3 regions of the Rhizobium sp. SEMIA 4085 genome follow, and region 1 is predicted to be linked to each of the others. Evidence: predicted binding sites of a transcription regulator. Region 1 holds the regulator's gene; each other region holds the start of a gene.
The links. The regulator LexA, encoded in region 1, represses DNA repair genes until DNA is damaged. The targets are predictions, from matches to a motif close to TGTTCNNNNTGTGTTCNG.
Positions count from the first base shown of each region.

Region 2: a site for LexA is predicted at 2,070-2,087, ahead of recA (recombinase RecA). Genes of this name have one in related genera too.
Region 3: a site for LexA is predicted at 3,134-3,151, ahead of C9413_RS17475 (single-stranded DNA-binding protein). Genes of this name have one in related genera too.

Region 1 covers NZ_JABEPH010000222.1:3,098-9,112, reverse strand. The annotation lists gene lpxB (lipid-A-disaccharide synthase) at 1-861, shown strand, start outside; gene gltA (citrate synthase) at 887-2,176, opposite strand; gene C9413_RS20625 (hypothetical protein) at 2,617-2,790, opposite strand; gene lexA (transcriptional repressor LexA) at 3,129-3,845, opposite strand; gene C9413_RS20615 (VOC family protein) at 4,050-4,928, shown strand; partial or broken gene kdsA (3-deoxy-8-phosphooctulonate synthase) at 4,925-5,764, shown strand; gene C9413_RS20605 (HAMP domain-containing methyl-accepting chemotaxis protein) at 5,793-6,015, opposite strand, start outside.
Region 2 covers NZ_JABEPH010000043.1:10,315-16,329, reverse strand. The annotation lists gene C9413_RS06975 (PAS domain-containing sensor histidine kinase) at 1-41, shown strand, start outside; gene C9413_RS06970 (pseudouridine-5'-phosphate glycosidase) at 71-997, opposite strand; gene C9413_RS06965 (carbohydrate kinase family protein) at 1,028-1,969, opposite strand; gene recA (recombinase RecA) at 2,202-3,290, shown strand; gene alaS (alanine--tRNA ligase) at 3,445-6,015, shown strand, end outside.
Region 3 covers NZ_JABEPH010000167.1:6,416-12,430, forward strand. The annotation lists gene C9413_RS17455 (MarC family protein) at 1-73, shown strand, start outside; gene C9413_RS17460 (glutathione S-transferase family protein) at 515-1,174, opposite strand; gene C9413_RS17465 (SRPBCC family protein) at 1,171-1,650, opposite strand; gene C9413_RS17470 (metalloregulator ArsR/SmtB family transcription factor) at 1,647-2,024, opposite strand; gene C9413_RS17475 (single-stranded DNA-binding protein) at 2,504-3,022, opposite strand; partial or broken gene uvrA (excinuclease ABC subunit UvrA) at 3,273-6,015, shown strand, end outside.

The DNA.
Region 1 (6,015 bases):
AAACGTGTTCGCGAAGCCCTGCCGGAACTCCCGGTCGTCAATTATGTCTGTCCCAGCGTTTGGGCGTGGAAGGAATATCGCGCCCAGCAGATGCTCGGTTATGTCGACCATGTGCTGGCCGTTCTGCCGTTCGAGCCCGCGGTGATGGAGCAGCTCGGCGGACCGCAGACGACCTATGTCGGCCACAGGTTGACGGCGGATGCGGACCTGATTGCCGCCAGGCGCGGCCGGGCAGAAAAGCTCAGGACCGTCGGCGAGGGCCGGAAAACGATCATGCTGCTCCCGGGCTCGCGCTCGTCGGAGATCACAAAGCTGCTTCCCTATTTTCGCGATGCCGTCAATGAGCTCGTCGCCCGCGGTGGCACAATGCGGTTTCTCATGCCGACCGTCAGCCGCAGGGAATCGATGGTTCGCAACCTCGTGGAGGACTGGGAAACGAAACCGGAGATCCTGATTGGCAATGAACAGAAATGGCGAGCTTTCGCGGAGGCCGATGCGGCAATGGCTGCCTCGGGGACTGTCATCCTCGAGCTTGCACTTACAGGCGTGCCGACAGTCTCAGTCTATAAGACAGACTGGATCATCACGATGATGACGCGGCGCATCAAGACGTGGACAGGAGCAATCCCGAATCTGATCGCCGACTATGCCGTCGTCCCCGAATATATCAACGAGGTCGTTCGTGGCGCGAGTTTGGCGCGCTGGATGGAACGCCTTTCCAGCGACACGCTCCAGCGGCGCGCAATGCTCGAAGGTTTCGACCTTGTCTGGCAGCGCATGCAGACGGAAAAGCCGCCGGGCGAGAAAGCGGCGGATATCGTTCTCGACATTCTGGACAGGAAAAAACCCGGCCGTCTCTGACCGGGTTTTTTCGGGCGGAAGCGGCTTAGCGCTTCGAAACCGGAACGTAGTCGCGCAGCGGTTCGCCGATATAGAGCTGGCGCGGGCGGCCGATGCGCTGCTGTGGATCCTCGATCATCTCGTTCCACTGGGCGATCCAGCCAACCGTACGGGCCAACGCAAAGAGCACCGTAAACATCGTCGTGGGGAAGCCCAGCGCCTTCAGCGTGATGCCGGAATAGAAGTCGATGTTCGGGTAGAGCTTCTTTTCGATGAAGTATTCGTCGGTCAGCGCGATGCGTTCCAGCTCCATCGCGACTTCGAGAAGCGGATCGTCCTTGTGACCGAGTTCGGCGAGGACCTCATGCGTCGTCTTCTGCATGATCTTGGCGCGCGGATCGTAGTTCTTGTAGACACGGTGACCGAAGCCCATCAGGCGGAACGGGTCATTCTTGTCCTTGGCGCGGGCAATATATTCCGGAATGCGCTCGACCGAGCCGATTTCCGAAAGCATGTTGAGCGCCGCCTCGTTGGCACCGCCATGAGCCGGGCCCCAAAGGCAGGCAATGCCGGCCGCGATGCATGCGAACGGGTTGGCGCCCGAAGAGCCGGCGAGACGAACTGTCGAGGTCGAGGCGTTCTGCTCGTGATCGGCGTGCAGGATGAAGATACGGTCCATGGCGCGCGAGAGGACCGGGTTCACGACATATTCTTCGCACGGGACCGCGAAGCACATGCGCAGGAAGTTCGAGGCGTAGTCGAGATCGTTCTTCGGATAAACGAAGGGCTGGCCGATATAGTACTTGTAGGCCATGGCCGCGATAGTCGGCATCTTGGCGATCATGCGTAGGCTTGCGACCATGCGCTGATGCGGATCGGTGATGTCTGTCGAGTCGTGGTAGAAGGCAGACAGAGCGCCGACACAGCCGCACATGACGGCCATCGGATGGGCGTCGCGGCGGAAGCCGGTGAAGAAGCGAGACATCTGCTCGTGCACCATGGTGTGATGCGTGACGCGGTAGTCGAAGTCCTTCTTCTGGGCAGCCGTCGGCAATTCGCCGTAAAGCAGTAGATAGCAGACTTCCAGGAAGTCGCCATGTTCAGCAAGCTGTTCGATCGGGTAGCCGCGATGCAGCAGAATGCCTTCATCGCCGTCGATATAGGTGATCTTCGATTCACAGGAAGCGGTCGAGGTGAAACCAGGATCGTACGTGAAGGAACCGGTGTTTTTATAGAGTGCACCAATATCGATGACGTCCGGACCGATCGTTCCGCTTTTCACGGAAAGATTGGCGGTTTTGTCGCCGATTTTGATTGTTGCGCTTTGATCCGTCATGCTGATCCTCCAAACTGGCGGCGGCGCCATAAAAGCGCCATAGGGTTAAGCGTCCTCTCCGATAGCTATATGATCAGAGCGCCAATGCCAAGTTACCGTGGCGCCATTTTGTGCATCGCAGTATCAACTTTTGGACACTCCTGCGATGCCGGAGGCGCATAGCGGAAGCCAATGATTTAATTCGGCTTTTTGCAATCCAATTTTTTGGTCTTTTTTCAATCGATTATTGTTGCTGAAACGCCCTCAGGGCTGCATTCTGGTTGTATTCATAGGCTGTCGGCATGCTGGGTGCATGCCGGAGTTGAAAACGGCTGAGCTGCGCATTTCCGCTTCTGTAGATGTCGCGGACAAGCAGTTTGCGAGCTTCCCGGCTTGCGCTTTTGGAATGCGGGAAGGAGCCTTCGGCAACAGGACAGCGCTCGCCCGTCAATAGCCACCGTTCACCCCAATAGCCACAGATCAGTCATTGTGGATGCATACCGGCTTTCGGCCTGCAAATGGCGAGCGAAGGAGCCGCTCAGGGCACGCGCCTGCGCATTGCGACGGTTTTTTCGAGCTTGGGCGGCGATCTGGTTTGCGTCCGGCACGAATCTTTCGCCGCCTTCTTCGATCATATGGCCATGCTCAGCGCTTTGGCTTTGACCGATCGCAGCCGTGAGGCGCGCTGCGACCCGCGAAAAGACGGGGGATGCAAACTTTTCATCGCGGCAGCAGGAAGAGGTAAGCAATGCGATGCGAAACGGTGCCACGCCCGGCTTGCGATGCCGCGGACATCGTCCGTCACGCGGGCAAGGTTGCGGTTCGGCGCCTGCCAATGGCGCAGTGCATTTCGCGGATGAAACCTCGCGGAAAACCGGCGCCGTCGAACCGTGCTTTGAACAACTGCCTTCGAGAAACTCGATTGCCCGTAGAGCTTGGCGCGCCGGCGCCTTTGCCGGCGACGCGCTGCCAGTCAATGGTAGCGGCGGATAAGGCCGACGAGCTTACCCTGAACCTTCACGCGATCCGGTCCAAAGATGCGCGTTTCGTAGGCCGGGTTCGCCGCTTCAAGCGCGATGGACGCACCCTTGCGGCGGAACCGCTTCAGCGTCGCTTCCTCGTCATCGACCAGTGCCACGACAATGTCGCCGGGATTGGCGGTGCTGGTGTTGCGGATGATGACCGTGTCGCCATCGAAGATGCCAGCATCGATCATCGAATCGCCCTTGACCTCAAGCGCATAGTGTTCGCCGGAGCCGAGCATATCGGCCGGAACGTTGATGTCGTGCGTGTTGTTCTGGATCGCCGAGATCGGCACGCCTGCCGCAATGCGGCCCATGACGGGAACCGAAATAGAGCTGTTATTGTCTTCGTTCGCCGGCTTCGGCGCGGCGGCAGCAGGCTGCGGCTTGCCGAGGCTGCCCTCGATGACGCTCGGCGAAAAGCCGCGGCGGGGCTGCATGCTCGGGCTGTAGGCTTCCGGCAGCTTGATCACTTCAAGCGCGCGGGCGCGGTTCGGTAGGCGACGAATGAAACCGCGCTCTTCCAGAGCGGTAATCAGCCGGTGGATGCCGGATTTGGACGCGAGATCCAGTGCATCCTTCATTTCGTCGAAGGATGGCGGAACGCCGGATTCCTTCATACGCTCATGAATGAAGAGGAGAAGCTCCTGTTGTTTGCGTGTCAGCATCGAAGTTTAACCCCAAATTCGTGAAACAAAGCCAGAACAGACACTATATGTTCCATATGTGTTCCGCAAGTACCTAAATTTTCGTAAAACTTCGTCCCAATACCGGTCATTTTCGGAAACTTTGTTTGCCGGATCATCGCTTTCAGCTTGCATTGACCACGTAGCGGCACACATCTTCAGCACAGGAAATGGAGACCTGGCGCCATGCAGCATCCGTTGGATCATCTTGTTCTACCGGTCACCAACATCGATCTCGCGCGGGAGCGGCTGGGACGACTGGGGTTCACGGTTGCCGCCGAGGGCCGTCATCCTTTCGGCACAGTGAATGCTTGCGTTTTTTTCGCCGACAAGACCTACCTCGAGCCGCTTGGCGTCGCGAGTGCGAAAGAATGTGAAGAATCAGTGCGGCACGGAAACGTGTTTGTGGCGCGCGACCAGGCCTTTCGTTTCCGGTGCGGCAATGACGGATTCTCTGCGGCAGCATTCAGCACGGACGACGCGGACGCCGATCATGCTCATTTCGTGCGTGCGAGAAAGAGCGGCGGCGCCATGCTGGAGTTTTCGCGCCTGATCAAGATGCCGGACGGGTCGCAATCGACAGGCACTTTCAAGCTTGCGTTTGCCGCCGATCTTCGGGCGCCGGATTTCTTCCTGTTTGACTGCCAGCGCATCAACGCCTCTCCGGCCGATCGGAGCGCGTTAGAAAAGCACGCGAACGGTGCAACCGGTATCTCGGAGATGGTGCTAAGCGCGCCCGAGCCTGAAGCCTTCGGCTCGTTCCTTCAGTTGGCCGTGTCTACGACAGAAATTGAGCGGACACCGTTTGGCGTGGCGATCGCGGCAGCGAATGTCAGGATCAGTCTGCTGTCGCCGGAAGGGGTGGAGGCTTATTTCGATTCGGTGCCGTTAACCGTGGATAAGGGTCTGAGAGGCAGCGCTATCGTTTTCCGCACCACCGATCTTGCCGTGACAGAAGCGCTTTTGGCTGATAACGGGATGCCCTATACACGCAAGAACAACAGAGTCCTGGTGAAGCCTGCGCCCGGCCAAGGCGCGATCTTCGCCTTCGAGGAGACCCGATGAGCAATACGAATTCCGAAGTCGCAGTCGGCGAAGGTGCCGGCCGCGTCGTATTTTCCAACAGTGGCAGGCTGTCGCTGATCGCCGGCGCATGCGAAATGGAGAGCCGCGACCATGCCTTCATGGTTGCTGGCACGCTCAAGGAGCTTTGCGGCAAGCTTGGCATCGGGCTCGTCTACAAGACCTCCTTCGACAAGGCGAACCGCTCTTCGCTGTCGAGCAAACGCGGTATCGGTCTAGAGAAGGGCTTGAAAGTCTTCGCCGACCTCAAGAAGGAACTCGGCATTCCGGTTCTGACAGATATCCATTCGGAAGAGCAATGCGCGCTGGTCGCCGAGGTCGTGGACGTTCTGCAGATCCCGGCCTTCCTCTCCCGTCAGACGGACCTGCTTGTGGCAGCCGCGAAGACCGGCCGTGTCATCAATGTCAAGAAGGGCCAGTTTCTCGCTCCCTGGGACATGAAGAATGTTCTCGCCAAGCTAAATCAGAGCGGCAACCCGAACGTTCTGCTTTGTGAGCGTGGCGCGTCCTTCGGTTACAATACGCTGGTCTCGGACATGCGCTCGCTGCCGATCATGGCGGCCATGGGGGCTCCGGTCATTTTCGATGCGACCCATTCCGTACAACAGCCAGGTGGCCAGGGCACGACGTCGGGCGGGGAGCGCCAGTTCGTCGAGACGCTGGCGCGGGCGGCGGTTGCGGTCGGAGTTGCAGGTGTCTTCATCGAGACCCACCAGGATCCGGACAATGCCCCCTGCGACGGCCCCAATATGGTGTACTTGAACGACATGCCGCGGCTTCTGGAAAAGCTGTTGGCCCTCGACGCCGTCGCCAAGGCGGAGCGATCCTGGCCGAAGGTGCCCGCCGTCAACCGGCGAGCGCCATCCTTTGGCTTGAGTACGACCGCGTTGCGGCGGACGTCGTTACGTCATCGAGAAGGAAGCGGGCCAGCAGGTGATTGAGGTGTATCGCCTCGTCACCGAGTTCGCGGCAGGCGGCATTTGTCTGTTCAACCATCGCCGCGTTCTGCTGCGTGACGCTGTCCATAGTGTTGACGGCGGCGTTGACTTCCAGGAGAGCGGTCGTTTGT
Region 2 (6,015 bases), on a different contig from region 1:
AGCTCGCCGTCGTCGTCAAGGAAACCCTGGAAGGCGAGTAGGGGAGGCGGCAAGCCTTCCCGTCAAAATCTCAATCGTCGAGCGCCACGGCAATTTCTGCCGCCAGGCGGGCATTGTTCTCGACGAGCGCGATATTTGTCTGCAGGCTCCGTCCGTCGGTCAGATCGAATATCGTGCTGAGAAGATAAGGTGTCACGGTCTTGCCGCTGATTTCGTCGCGCTCGGCGCTGTCGAGTGCGCGCTCGATATAGATCTCCATCTCCTCGCGCGGAATTTCATCTCCTTCCGGAACCGGATTGGCGATCAGCATGCCGCCCTCGATGCCAAGCTGTTCGCGGGTGATCTGGAAATTGGCGATGGCGGCCGGGCTGTTCAACGTCAACGGGCTGCGCAGGCCCGAGGAACGGGACCAGAAGGCCGGGAACTCGGCACTCTCGTAGGTGACGACAGGAACGCCGCTGGTCTCCAGCACTTCCAGCGTCTTGGGGATATCGAGGATCGCCTTTGCGCCGGCGCAGACGACGATGACGCCGGTGCGGGCAAGCTCCTGAAGGTCGGCCGAGATATCGAAGCTCTCTTCGGCACCGCGATGCACGCCGCCGATGCCGCCGGTCGCAAAGACCTTGATGCCGGCGCGGGCAGCGGCGATCATCGTGGCAGCTACCGTCGTGGCACCGGTGCGGCGCTCGGCGATCGCGAAGGCGAGATCGGCGCGCGAGACTTTCATCACGTCCTTTTCCTTCGCGAGCTTCTCAAGCTCGTCCGGCTCCAAGCCGATGTGCAGGACGCCGTGAATGACGGCAATCGTTGCCGGAACGGCACCCTGCTCGCGGATAATCGCCTCGACACTGCGAGCCATTTCGATATTGCCGGGGTAGGGCATGCCATGACTGATGATCGTCGATTCAAGCGCCACCAGCGGCGCGCCGCGCTGCTTTGCAGCTGCAACCTCCTTGGAATAGGAGACCGGCAGGAGGGGGGAGATCGGTTTCGTCATTGTCTCTTCCGTTTCATCGATGTTGCCGCTTCAATGCAGAATTTTGGCACGCTGAACAAGGGCAAGGGTTTCGGCAAGCAGTTCCGCGGAGAGTTTTTCGTTAACGGCATAAGGCGACTGGACCGTGAGTGCAGCAGCGGCCACGCCGTGCCGCAGGGCTTCCTCGAGCGGCAGATCCTGCATCAAGGCAAACAGGACGCCGGCTGCAAGCGAATCTCCGGCGCCAGTTACGTCGGCAATGGTCTCGACCGACGGCGGCTGCAGGCAGAAGGTGCCCCCCTTGCCGAAGGCGATCAGTTCGCGCTGCCCGCGCGTAACGACACCGCTCTTCAGGCCTATATCACCGAGCAGTGACACCCAATCCTGCGGCTTGTCCGGGCATTGGCCGGTCAGGGCTGCGGCCTCCGCCTCGTTGAGGAAGAGATGGTCGATACCGCATATGCAGGGCTTGAGCTTGACCACCTTTGCCGGCGAGATGGCAATCGCGGCCACGGCTACGCCGAGCGAATTGGCGCGGCTGACGATCGCCACGATCGTCTCTTCCGGCAGGTTCGCGTCGAAAAGGATGAGGTCGTTTGCGGCAAAGGCTTCGCGCACCCAGCGGATCGCCAGCCGGCGCGGGACGAAATAGCGGTAAAGCTCCATGTCCGCGAGCGCGATCACCAGGTTGCCGTCCCGCTCCAGAATGGCCGTGTAGCTCGGGGTCTTGCGATCGAGAAAGACGAACGGCCGGTCGTTGACGCCGGCTGCATAAGCCGCCTCCGTCACCATCTCGCCTGCCGGATCGCCTCCGCGCGGCGAGATCATGGTGACGTGAGCGCCGAGCCGTGCAAGGTTTCTCGCAGCATTGAAGCCGCCGCCGCCCGGCTCCTCGAACCAAGCGCCCGGGTTGCTGGCGCCTGGCGCCGTCTCGCCGGAAATGCGCCCGCGCCGATCGATATGTGCGCCGCCCAGAACGAGGATTCTTTTCATCGCCCTGAATGCTCCCAGCCGATGGAGGAAACGAATCGTAGCAGGGCGCCGGATGCGGCAGCCTTGGCGTGACGCCTCCTAAGGCGTTGCTTTACATTGATAAAACATATATAGAACACGGGCTGTTTTACCTTTTTCTTTCAATTGTTTGGGCACCTATTGTGCGCTTGGAACATATAGGGTACAAACCAGACATTGCTCAAGCGGCTTCAATAACCTAAAGGTGGATCGGATGTCTCAAAATTCATTGCGGCTCGTAGAGGACAAATCGGTGGACAAAAGCAAGGCGCTTGAAGCGGCACTCTCACAGATTGAGCGGTCGTTCGGCAAGGGCTCGATCATGAAACTCGGCTCCAACGAGAATGTTGTCGAGATCGAAACTATTTCGACCGGTTCCCTCAGCCTCGATATCGCGCTCGGCATCGGCGGTTTGCCCAAGGGCCGCATCATCGAGATCTACGGACCCGAAAGTTCCGGCAAGACGACGCTTGCGTTGCAGACGATCGCCGAAGCGCAGAAAAAGGGCGGCATCTGCGCATTCGTCGATGCAGAACATGCGCTCGATCCGGTCTATGCCCGCAAACTCGGCGTCGATCTCCAGAACCTCCTGATCTCGCAGCCGGATACCGGTGAGCAGGCGCTCGAAATCACCGATACGCTGGTGCGCTCCGGCGCCGTCGACGTTCTCGTCGTCGACTCCGTTGCAGCGCTGACACCGCGCGCCGAAATCGAGGGCGAGATGGGCGACAGCCTTCCGGGCCTGCAGGCGCGCCTGATGAGCCAGGCGCTGCGCAAGCTCACGGCGTCGATCTCCAAGTCGAACACCATGGTCATCTTCATCAACCAGATCCGCATGAAGATCGGCGTCATGTTCGGCTCGCCCGAAACGACGACAGGCGGCAACGCGCTGAAGTTCTACGCCTCCGTCCGGCTCGACATCCGCCGTATCGGCGCGGTCAAGGAGCGCGAAGAGGTTGTCGGCAACCAGACCCGCGTCAAGGTCGTCAAGAACAAGATGGCGCCTCCCTTCAAGCAGGTGGAATTCGACATCATGTATGGCGAGGGTGTCTCGAAGACTGGCGAATTGATTGATCTCGGCGTCAAGGCGGGCATCGTTGAGAAGTCCGGTGCCTGGTTCTCTTATAACAGCCAGCGCCTCGGCCAGGGCCGCGAGAATGCCAAGCTCTTCATCCGCGACAACCCGGATCTCGGCCGCGAGATCGAGATGGCGCTTCGGCAGAATGCGGGGCTGATTGCTGACCGATTCCTGCAGAATGGCGGGCCGGACGCCAACGATGGCGATACAGACACGGATATGTAATTTGCAGCTTCAGTTTTGATGTATCGAAACCGGCCGCATTCCTTGATCAGAATGCGGCCGGTTCTCTTTGTCTGCTGGACAGTGGTTAATGCGGACGATAAAAGCCACTGGATTTGAGTTTGACCTGCCCTTGGGCAGCATTGAAGGGCATAGCATGAGCGGCGTGAACGATATCCGGTCGACCTTCCTCGACTATTTCAAGACGAACGGCCACGAGATCGTGCCGTCGAGCCCGCTCGTGCCGCGCAACGACCCGACGCTGATGTTCACCAATGCCGGCATGGTACAGTTCAAGAACGTCTTCACGGGCCTGGAACAGCGCCCCTACCGGACGGCATCGACGGCGCAGAAATGCGTCCGCGCCGGCGGCAAGCACAATGACCTCGACAATGTCGGCTATACCGCGCGCCACCATACCTTTTTTGAGATGCTCGGCAATTTCTCCTTCGGCGATTATTTCAAGGAACGGGCGATCGAGCTTGCCTGGAACCTGATCACCAAGGAATTCGGTCTCGACGCCAAGCGCCTGCTGGTGACCGTCTATCACACGGACGACGAAGCCTTTAACCTCTGGAAGAAAATCGCCGGGCTTTCGGACGAAAAGATCATCCGCATTCCGACCAGCGATAATTTCTGGGCGATGGGCGATACCGGCCCTTGCGGCCCCTGCTCGGAGATCTTCTACGATCACGGCGATCACATCTGGGGCGGCCCGCCCGGATCTCCGGAGGAAGACGGCGACCGCTTCATCGAGATCTGGAACCTCGTTTTCATGCAATATGAGCAGTTGACGAAGGAAGAGCGCGTCGACCTTCCGCGCCCCTCGATCGATACCGGCATGGGACTTGAGCGCGTGGCGGCCGTGCTGCAGGGCAAGCACGACAATTACGATATCGATCTCTTTCGCGCGCTGATCGAAGCTTCGGAGGAGGCAACAGGCGTCAGGGCCGAGGGTGAGCGCCGGGCGAGCCACCGCGTCATCGCCGACCATCTGCGCTCCTCCGCATTCCTCATTGCCGATGGCGTGCTGCCGTCGAACGAAGGCCGCGGCTACGTGCTGCGCCGCATCATGCGCCGGGCCATGCGCCATGCGCAACTGCTGGGGGCCAAGGAACCGCTGATCTGGAAGCTGCTGCCGGCACTCGTCCAGCAGATGGGTCGCGCCTATCCGGAACTCGCACGCGCCGAAGCACTGATCTCCGAGACGCTGAAACTCGAGGAAACCCGTTTCCGCAAGACGCTGGAGCGAGGCCTTTCGCTGCTTTCCGACGCGACGACGACGCTCGGCAAGGGCGATATGCTCGACGGCGAGACGGCATTCAAGCTCTATGACACCTACGGCTTCCCGCTCGACCTGACGCAGGATGCGCTGCGGGCCCGCGAAATCGGCGTCGATCTCGCCGGCTTTACCGATGCGATGGAGCGTCAGAAGGCCGAAGCCCGCTCGCATTGGGCAGGCTCGGGCGACAAGGCGACCGAGACCATCTGGTTCGAACTCAAGGAGAAGCATGGCGCGACCGAATTCCTGGGCTACGACACGGAGACCGCCGAAGGCGTCATCCAGGCGATCGTCAGGGACGGTGCCGCCGTGGCGTCCGCCTCGGCCGGCGACAAGGTGCAGATCGTCGTCAACCAGACGCCGTTCTACGGCGAATCCGGCGGCCAGATGGGCGACACCGGCATCATCAGCTCGGATCATGCGAAAGTGGAGATTACCGATACGCAGAAGAAGGGCGAAGGTCTGTTCGTGCATTCAGGGACTGTCGTCGAAGGTTCGCTGAAGGCCGACGAGGCCATCGCGCTGACCGTCGATCATGCACGCCGGTCGCGCCTGCGCGCCAATCACTCGGCAACGCACTTGCTACATGAGGCGCTGCGCGAAGTGCTGGGTACGCATGTGGCGCAGAAGGGTTCGCTGGTTGCGCCCGAACGCCTGCGTTTCGATGTTTCGCATCCGAAGCCGATCACCGCCGAAGAACTCAAGGTCGTTGAGGATATGGCAAACGAGATCGTGCTGCAGAACGCGCCGGTAACGACGCGGCTGATGAGCGTGGACGACGCGATTGCCGAAGGTGCGATGGCGCTGTTCGGCGAGAAATACGGCGATGAAGTGCGAGTCGTCGCTATGGGGCAGGGCGTTCGCGGCACGAAGGCCGGCAAGCCTTATTCGATCGAACTCTGCGGCGGCACGCATGTCGCCGCGACTGGTCAGATCGGGATTGTGCGCATCCTTAGCGAAAGTGCCGTCGGCGCGGGTGTCCGCCGCATCGAGGCGGTTACCGGTGAGAATGCCCGCGAATATCTGGCCGAACAGGACGAGCGTTTGAAAACGCTTGCTTCGTCGCTGAAGGTTCAGCCTGCCGACGTGCTTTCGCGCGTCGAAGCGTTGATGGACGAGCGCCGCAAGCTCGAGCGGGAACTTGCCGATGCCAAGCGCAAGCTTGCCATGGGCGGCGGGCAGGGCGGCTCGACGGACGCGGCGCGTGAGGTTGCCGGCGTGAAATTCCTCGGCAAGGCGGTCACCGGCGTCGATCCGAAGGATCTCAAAGGGCTTGCCGACGATGGCAAATCAAGCATCGGTTCGGGCGTCGTGACGCTGATCGGCGTTTCTGACGACGGCAAGGCAAGCGCAGTCGTTGCCGTAACGCCGGACCTGACGGCGCGGTTCAGCGCCGTCGATCTCGTGCGCATCGCATCTGCTGCCCTTGGCGGCAAGGGCGGCGGC
Region 3 (6,015 bases), on a different contig from region 1:
CGGCGTCATCCTGGCGGCACTTGCAGCACAGTTCGTCGTAGACGGCGTGAAGGCAGCGATGGCTGTCAGTTGAAAAGTGCGCCGCCGCAAGGCACACCGACAGCGCTTGACTTCCCGCGGGCCTGCAGCACACGGTTGGGTCTGGGGTCGCGATCACCCCACGAGGCGACAGCTGAAGTATCGCGTCCGCCTGAAAAAGCCCTTTTCGCGGGCCGTCGTTTCGCCACGCGATCTGATCGCTTGCTTGGGGTGGCAGACGGCATTGCCAAATATAAAGAGTCACGACCTGGGCATGTCGGTAACTTGTCGAACGTGCCGGACCGATCAGGGTTCATCCAAGTCGCGGCAACTTTCTCCTCGAGCCTTGGTCGGCAAGTCGGAGCCTTCATCATTGTCGGCAGGACTGCCTGATTGCATCCGCGCAGACGATGAGTGCCTTGGCCGTCCCTCATAGTTGGCTGGAAGGACGCAGTAGGAGATCATTCCTTCAGCGTACTTGCGGGCCTTACAACACCTAATCTCTGTCGGGGGCCCCCAACGGAAAAAAGCTCCTATAAGGTCGCGCCTCCTCGACGACCCGTGCGACCGAAGGACGGGACAGGAGCCGCGCTCGGTATGCCGCCAGGGCGGGGTAACAGTCGGTAATTGGATGGACCCAGTCTCCGTAAAAGAGTGCCGGTGCGGCGGCGCAGTCGGCAATCGTGAATCTGCCGCAAGCAGCCCATTCCTTTCCTCTCAGGCGTGGCTCCAGCCAGGCATAACAGCGATCCATCAGCGCATGAGCGTCGGCGACACCACGAGGATCCCGCTCCTCTTTCTTGCGCAAGGCATCGCCAACAATCCGTTGCGTCTGCACGTGGATATAATCGTCGAACACGTCCGCCATCATGCGTGCCTTCAGCGCTTGGCGCGGATCCTCCGGTATCATCGGCGCCCCATCTCCGTGAAACAGGTCGAGATATTCAATCACGGCGTTGCTCTGCGTGACTTCATTCTCCCCGTCGATCAGCGCAGGAAATTGCCCGGTGGGAGAAAGCGCAGCGATGCGGGCTTGATTTTCCGGATGATCGGGATCGATCATCTTGAATGTGAAGGAAACCCCGCGCTCGTAGAGCGCGATCAGCGGCTTCCAGACGAATGAGGCAAATGGATGCCCGTAAAGCGCGATGGTCATTGCGTTGCTCCGCAGGACTTGAGGGTGGCTTCGATCATGTCGAATTGAATTCCAGTCCCGTGGCGGCGGTCAGCAGTGCCGTCCTTCCCGTCCAGGAAAACGATCTGCTCGGTGTAGGAGACGCGAGTTCCTCCTCCTTCCGCTTCGAGTTCCAGACTCGACAATGTGACCGAATGGAAGCGTCCGGAGTGATGCAGGTCATAGGTGTAGACGAGGCGCCGGGCCGGCTCGATCACATGGAAACGGGCCTCGAAAAGCGTCACCGTGCCGCTTTCGAGGAAACGCCCTTCCAGAACCTCCTGCCCGCCCACGCGAAAATCCATCGACCGGCGCAGCAATGTCCAACGCTCCGGCGGTCCGGTGAACCACTCGGCCTTCAGCTGCGGATCGCACCATGCGTCGAACACCCGGTGGGGCGGGGCCGCCCAAACGCGCTTCAGCGTGAAAGTGCCGTGTAAAAACGGGGCTGCCGTCATGAGTTATCTCCCTCTGCCAATGAATGCGAAGGCGAAGCGTTAACTGCGCTGTCGCTGCTTTCGAGCAGTTTGCCGAGCCGGTCGAACCTGCTCTCCCAATGCTGCCGGCGCTCGCTCAGCCAATTCTCGACACGCTGCACTGCCTCGCTGGAGATGCGGCATTCGCGGGTGCGACCGCGTTTTTCCGTCACGACTAGCCCGCTCGCCTCGAGCACTTGCACGTGCTGATGGATCGCGGCCAGCGACGAGTGATAAGGCTTGGCCAGTTCGCTTACAGAAGCTGGACCTTGTGAAAGACGATCGAGAATCCCCCGGCGCGTGGCGTCTGAAAGCGCGTGAAAGGCCAAATCAAGTTGTTTTAAATCCTCAACCATGCACTTAAGTAAATAGCCTAGTCGAAAAAAGTCAAGCGGTTGCTTAAGTATCCGACGTCAGCTTGTGCTGCCTCTGGAACACGGTTATTTTCTGCGCCCTCTGCCCACCGTGTAGGAACCGCAGCAAGCGACTGATCTCGCGCAGTGCAGACCGCCTATAGGGGGTTCGCAACCGACGATCCGAAAACTCGGCGCTTCGATTGGGACGCCGGTCGAGGCAGGCACGAGGAACGGCATTCGCTCGCCCGACGCTGACGGTCAATATTTTTGGCTGCGATCTGGGTTTTTTTCGCTTCCTTCCCCAGAGCTAAACTGTGCACTGTCGTGCAGGTCCCACGACGTCTCGATGGAAGTTTACATTTCTGCTAATTGTCTTCCTGAAACAAAAAGTTCAACGCGTCGCTCAAAAAAATAAGCCGCAAAGTCGTTTTAAACAACGACTTGCGGCATGTCAGTTTACAAAACCAACTCGCTCTGTCCTAGAACGGGATATCGTCATCGAGATCGCGCGAGAAATTCCCGCCGCCACCGCTGCTGCGACCGGACGGCTGCGCCGGGGCGCCGTAATCGTCTCCGTAATTGCCGCCGCCACCGAAATCGTTGCTGCTGCCGCGTCCGCCACCGGCGCTCGCACCGCCGCCTTCGCCGCGGCCGTCGAGCATCGTCAACGTCGAATTGAACCCCTGTAGCACGACTTCCGTCGAATAGCGGTCGTTGCCGTTCTGGTCCTGCCATTTGCGGGTCTGGAGCTGGCCTTCGATATAGAGCTTGGCGCCCTTCTTCACATATTGCTCGACAACCTTGCAGAGACCTTCGTTGAAAACGACGACGGTGTGCCACTCGGTTTTTTCGCGGCGCTCGCCGGAACTGCGGTCACGCCACGTCTCGGACGTCGCGATGCGAAGATTGGCAATCGGGCGGCCATCCTGCGTCCTGCGGATTTCGGGGTCTGCGCCCACGTTTCCGATCAGAATTACCTTGTTCACGCTGCCAGCCATACTTCTCACCTTACTGCCGCCCTGCCCGGCGGCGCTTGAAACAATCGCTGCACCTTAAACTATAGAGCCCCGGCCATGCGCGTCCATCGCCGATTCATCCACAAGGAATTTTGTTCTTTATTTGTTCTAGTTTATGGCTATGATCCTGTCAACAGAATCGAAAACCTCGCAACAGATGGATATTCAGCCTCGACTCGCCCGGCGGCATCACTAAATAAGGGGCTTACTCCAGCACAGAAGCAAAATTACGATGAGTGAACTTAAGACGATTTCCATCCGTGGCGCGCGCGAGCACAACCTCAAGGGCATCGACCTCGACCTGCCGCGCAACAAGCTCATCGTCATGACCGGCCTTTCCGGGTCCGGGAAGTCGTCACTCGCCTTCGACACGATCTATGCCGAAGGCCAGCGCCGCTATGTCGAAAGCCTTTCGGCCTATGCCCGCCAGTTCCTGGAGATGATGCAGAAGCCGGATGTCGACCAGATCGACGGCCTGTCGCCGGCCATCTCGATCGAGCAGAAGACGACCTCGCGCAATCCTCGCTCGACGGTCGGCACCGTCACCGAAATCTATGACTACATGCGCCTTCTCTTTGCGCGCGTCGGCGTTCCCTATTCTCCGGCAACCGGTCTGCCGATCGAGAGCCAGACCGTCAGCCAGATGGTCGACCGTGTGCTCGAATTCGAGGAAGGCACACGTCTTTATATTCTGGCGCCGATCGTGCGCGGCCGTAAGGGCGAATACAAGAAGGAACTGGCGGAGCTCATGAAAAAGGGCTTCCAGCGCGTCAAGGTTGACGGCCAGTTCTACGAGATCGCCGATGTTCCGGCGCTCGACAAGAAATACAAGCATGATATCGACGTCGTCGTGGACCGCATCGTCGTGCGTCCCGACATGGCGTCTAGGCTTGCCGACAGCTTCGAGACCTCTCTGAAGCTCGCCGAAGGGCTTGCCATCGCCGAATTTGCCGACAAGCCGCTGCCCCCGGAGGAAACATCTGCGGGTGGGTCCGCCAACAAATCGCTCAACGAGACGCATGAGCGCGTGCTGTTCTCGGAAAAATTCGCCTGCCCCGTTTCCGGTTTCACCATTCCGGAGATCGAGCCGCGGCTCTTCTCGTTCAACAATCCCGCCGGTGCCTGCCCGTCCTGTGACGGCCTCGGCGCGCAGCAGAAGATCGACGCGGCGCTGATCATCCCCGAACCGGAGCGAACGCTGCGCGACGGCGCCATCGCGCCTTGGGCAAAGTCGAGTTCCCCTTACTATAATCAGACGCTGGAAGCGCTCGGTAAACATTACGGCTTCAAACTCGGCAACCGCTGGAGCGATCTGCCCGAAAAGGCGCAGGACGTCATCCTGAACGGCACGGACGAGAAGATCGAGTTCAACTATGCCGACGGCGCGCGCTCCTACACCACGCATAAGAGCTTCGAAGGCATCATCACCAATCTCGAGCGTCGCTGGAAGGAAACCGATTCCGCCTGGGCGCGCGAAGAGATCGAGCGCTTCATGTCCGCAGCCCCCTGCCCGGCCTGCAACGGCTTTCGCCTGAAGCCGGAAACGCTGGCAGTGAAGATCAACAAACTGCATATCGGCCAGGTCACCGATATGTCGATCCGTGTGGCACGCGACTGGTTCGAGGCGCTTCCCGCGACTTTCTCGGCCAAGCAGAATGAGATCGCAGTCCGCATCCTGAAGGAAATCCGCGACCGCCTGCGCTTCCTGAACGACGTCGGCCTCGAATATCTCAGCCTGTCGCGGAGTTCCGGCACGTTGTCGGGCGGCGAAAGCCAGCGCATCCGTCTTGCCTCGCAGATCGGCTCGGGCCTGACAGGCGTGCTCTACGTTCTCGACGAGCCGTCGATCGGCCTGCACCAACGCGACAATGCGCGGTTGCTCGACACGCTGAAGCACCTGCGCGATATCGGCAATACGGTGATCGTCGTCGAGCATGACGAGGATGCGATTCTGACGGCCGACGACGTGGTCGACATCGGTCCGGCAGCCGGCGTCCACGGCGGCCAGATCGTGGCGCACGGCACGCCGCAGGACATCATGGCGAACCCGCGATCGCTGACCGGCAAGTATCTTTCCGGTGAACTCGGCGTGCCGGTGCCCGGCGAACGGCGCAAGCCGAAAAAAGGCCGCGAGATCAAGGTGGTCGGCGCGCGCGGCAACAATCTGAAGAACATCACCGCCTCCATCCCGCTGGGTGTCTTCACGGCCGTGACGGGCGTTTCGGGGGGCGGCAAATCCACCTTCCTGGTGGAGACGCTCTACAAATCGGCCGCTCGTCGCGTGATGGGCGCGCGCGAAATTGCGGCCGATCATGATCGCATCGACGGCTTCGAGCACATCGACAAGGTAATCGATATCGACCAGTCGCCGATCGGCCGCACGCCGCGTTCGAACCCGGCAACCTACACCGGCGCATTTACGCCAATCCGCGACTGGTTCGCGGGCCTGCCGGAGGCGAAAGCGCGCGGCTACCAGCCGGGGCGGTTCTCCTTCAACGTTAAAGGCGGGCGCTGCGAAGCCTGCCAGGGGGACGGCGTCATCAAGATCGAAATGCACTTCCTGCCGGACGTCTACGTCACCTGCGATGTCTGCCATGGCAAGCGCTACAATCGCGAGACGCTGGACGTGACCTTCAAGGGCAAGTCGATTTCGGACGTGCTCGACATGACGGTCGAGGAAGGTGTGGAGTTCTTCAGCGCCGTGCCGGCGGTACGCGACAAGCTGCAATCGCTATTCGATGTCGGACTCGGCTACATCAAGGTCGGCCAGCAGGCAAACACGCTTTCGGGTGGCGAGGCCCAGCGCGTCAAGCTAGCCAAGGAACTGTCGAAGCGCTCGACGGGCCGGACCCTCTACATCCTCGACGAACCGACGACCGGCCTGCACTTCCATGACGTCGCCAAGCTGCTCGAAATGCTGCACGAACTGCTGCACCAGGGCAAGTCCGTCGTAGTGATCGAGCACAATCTCGCAC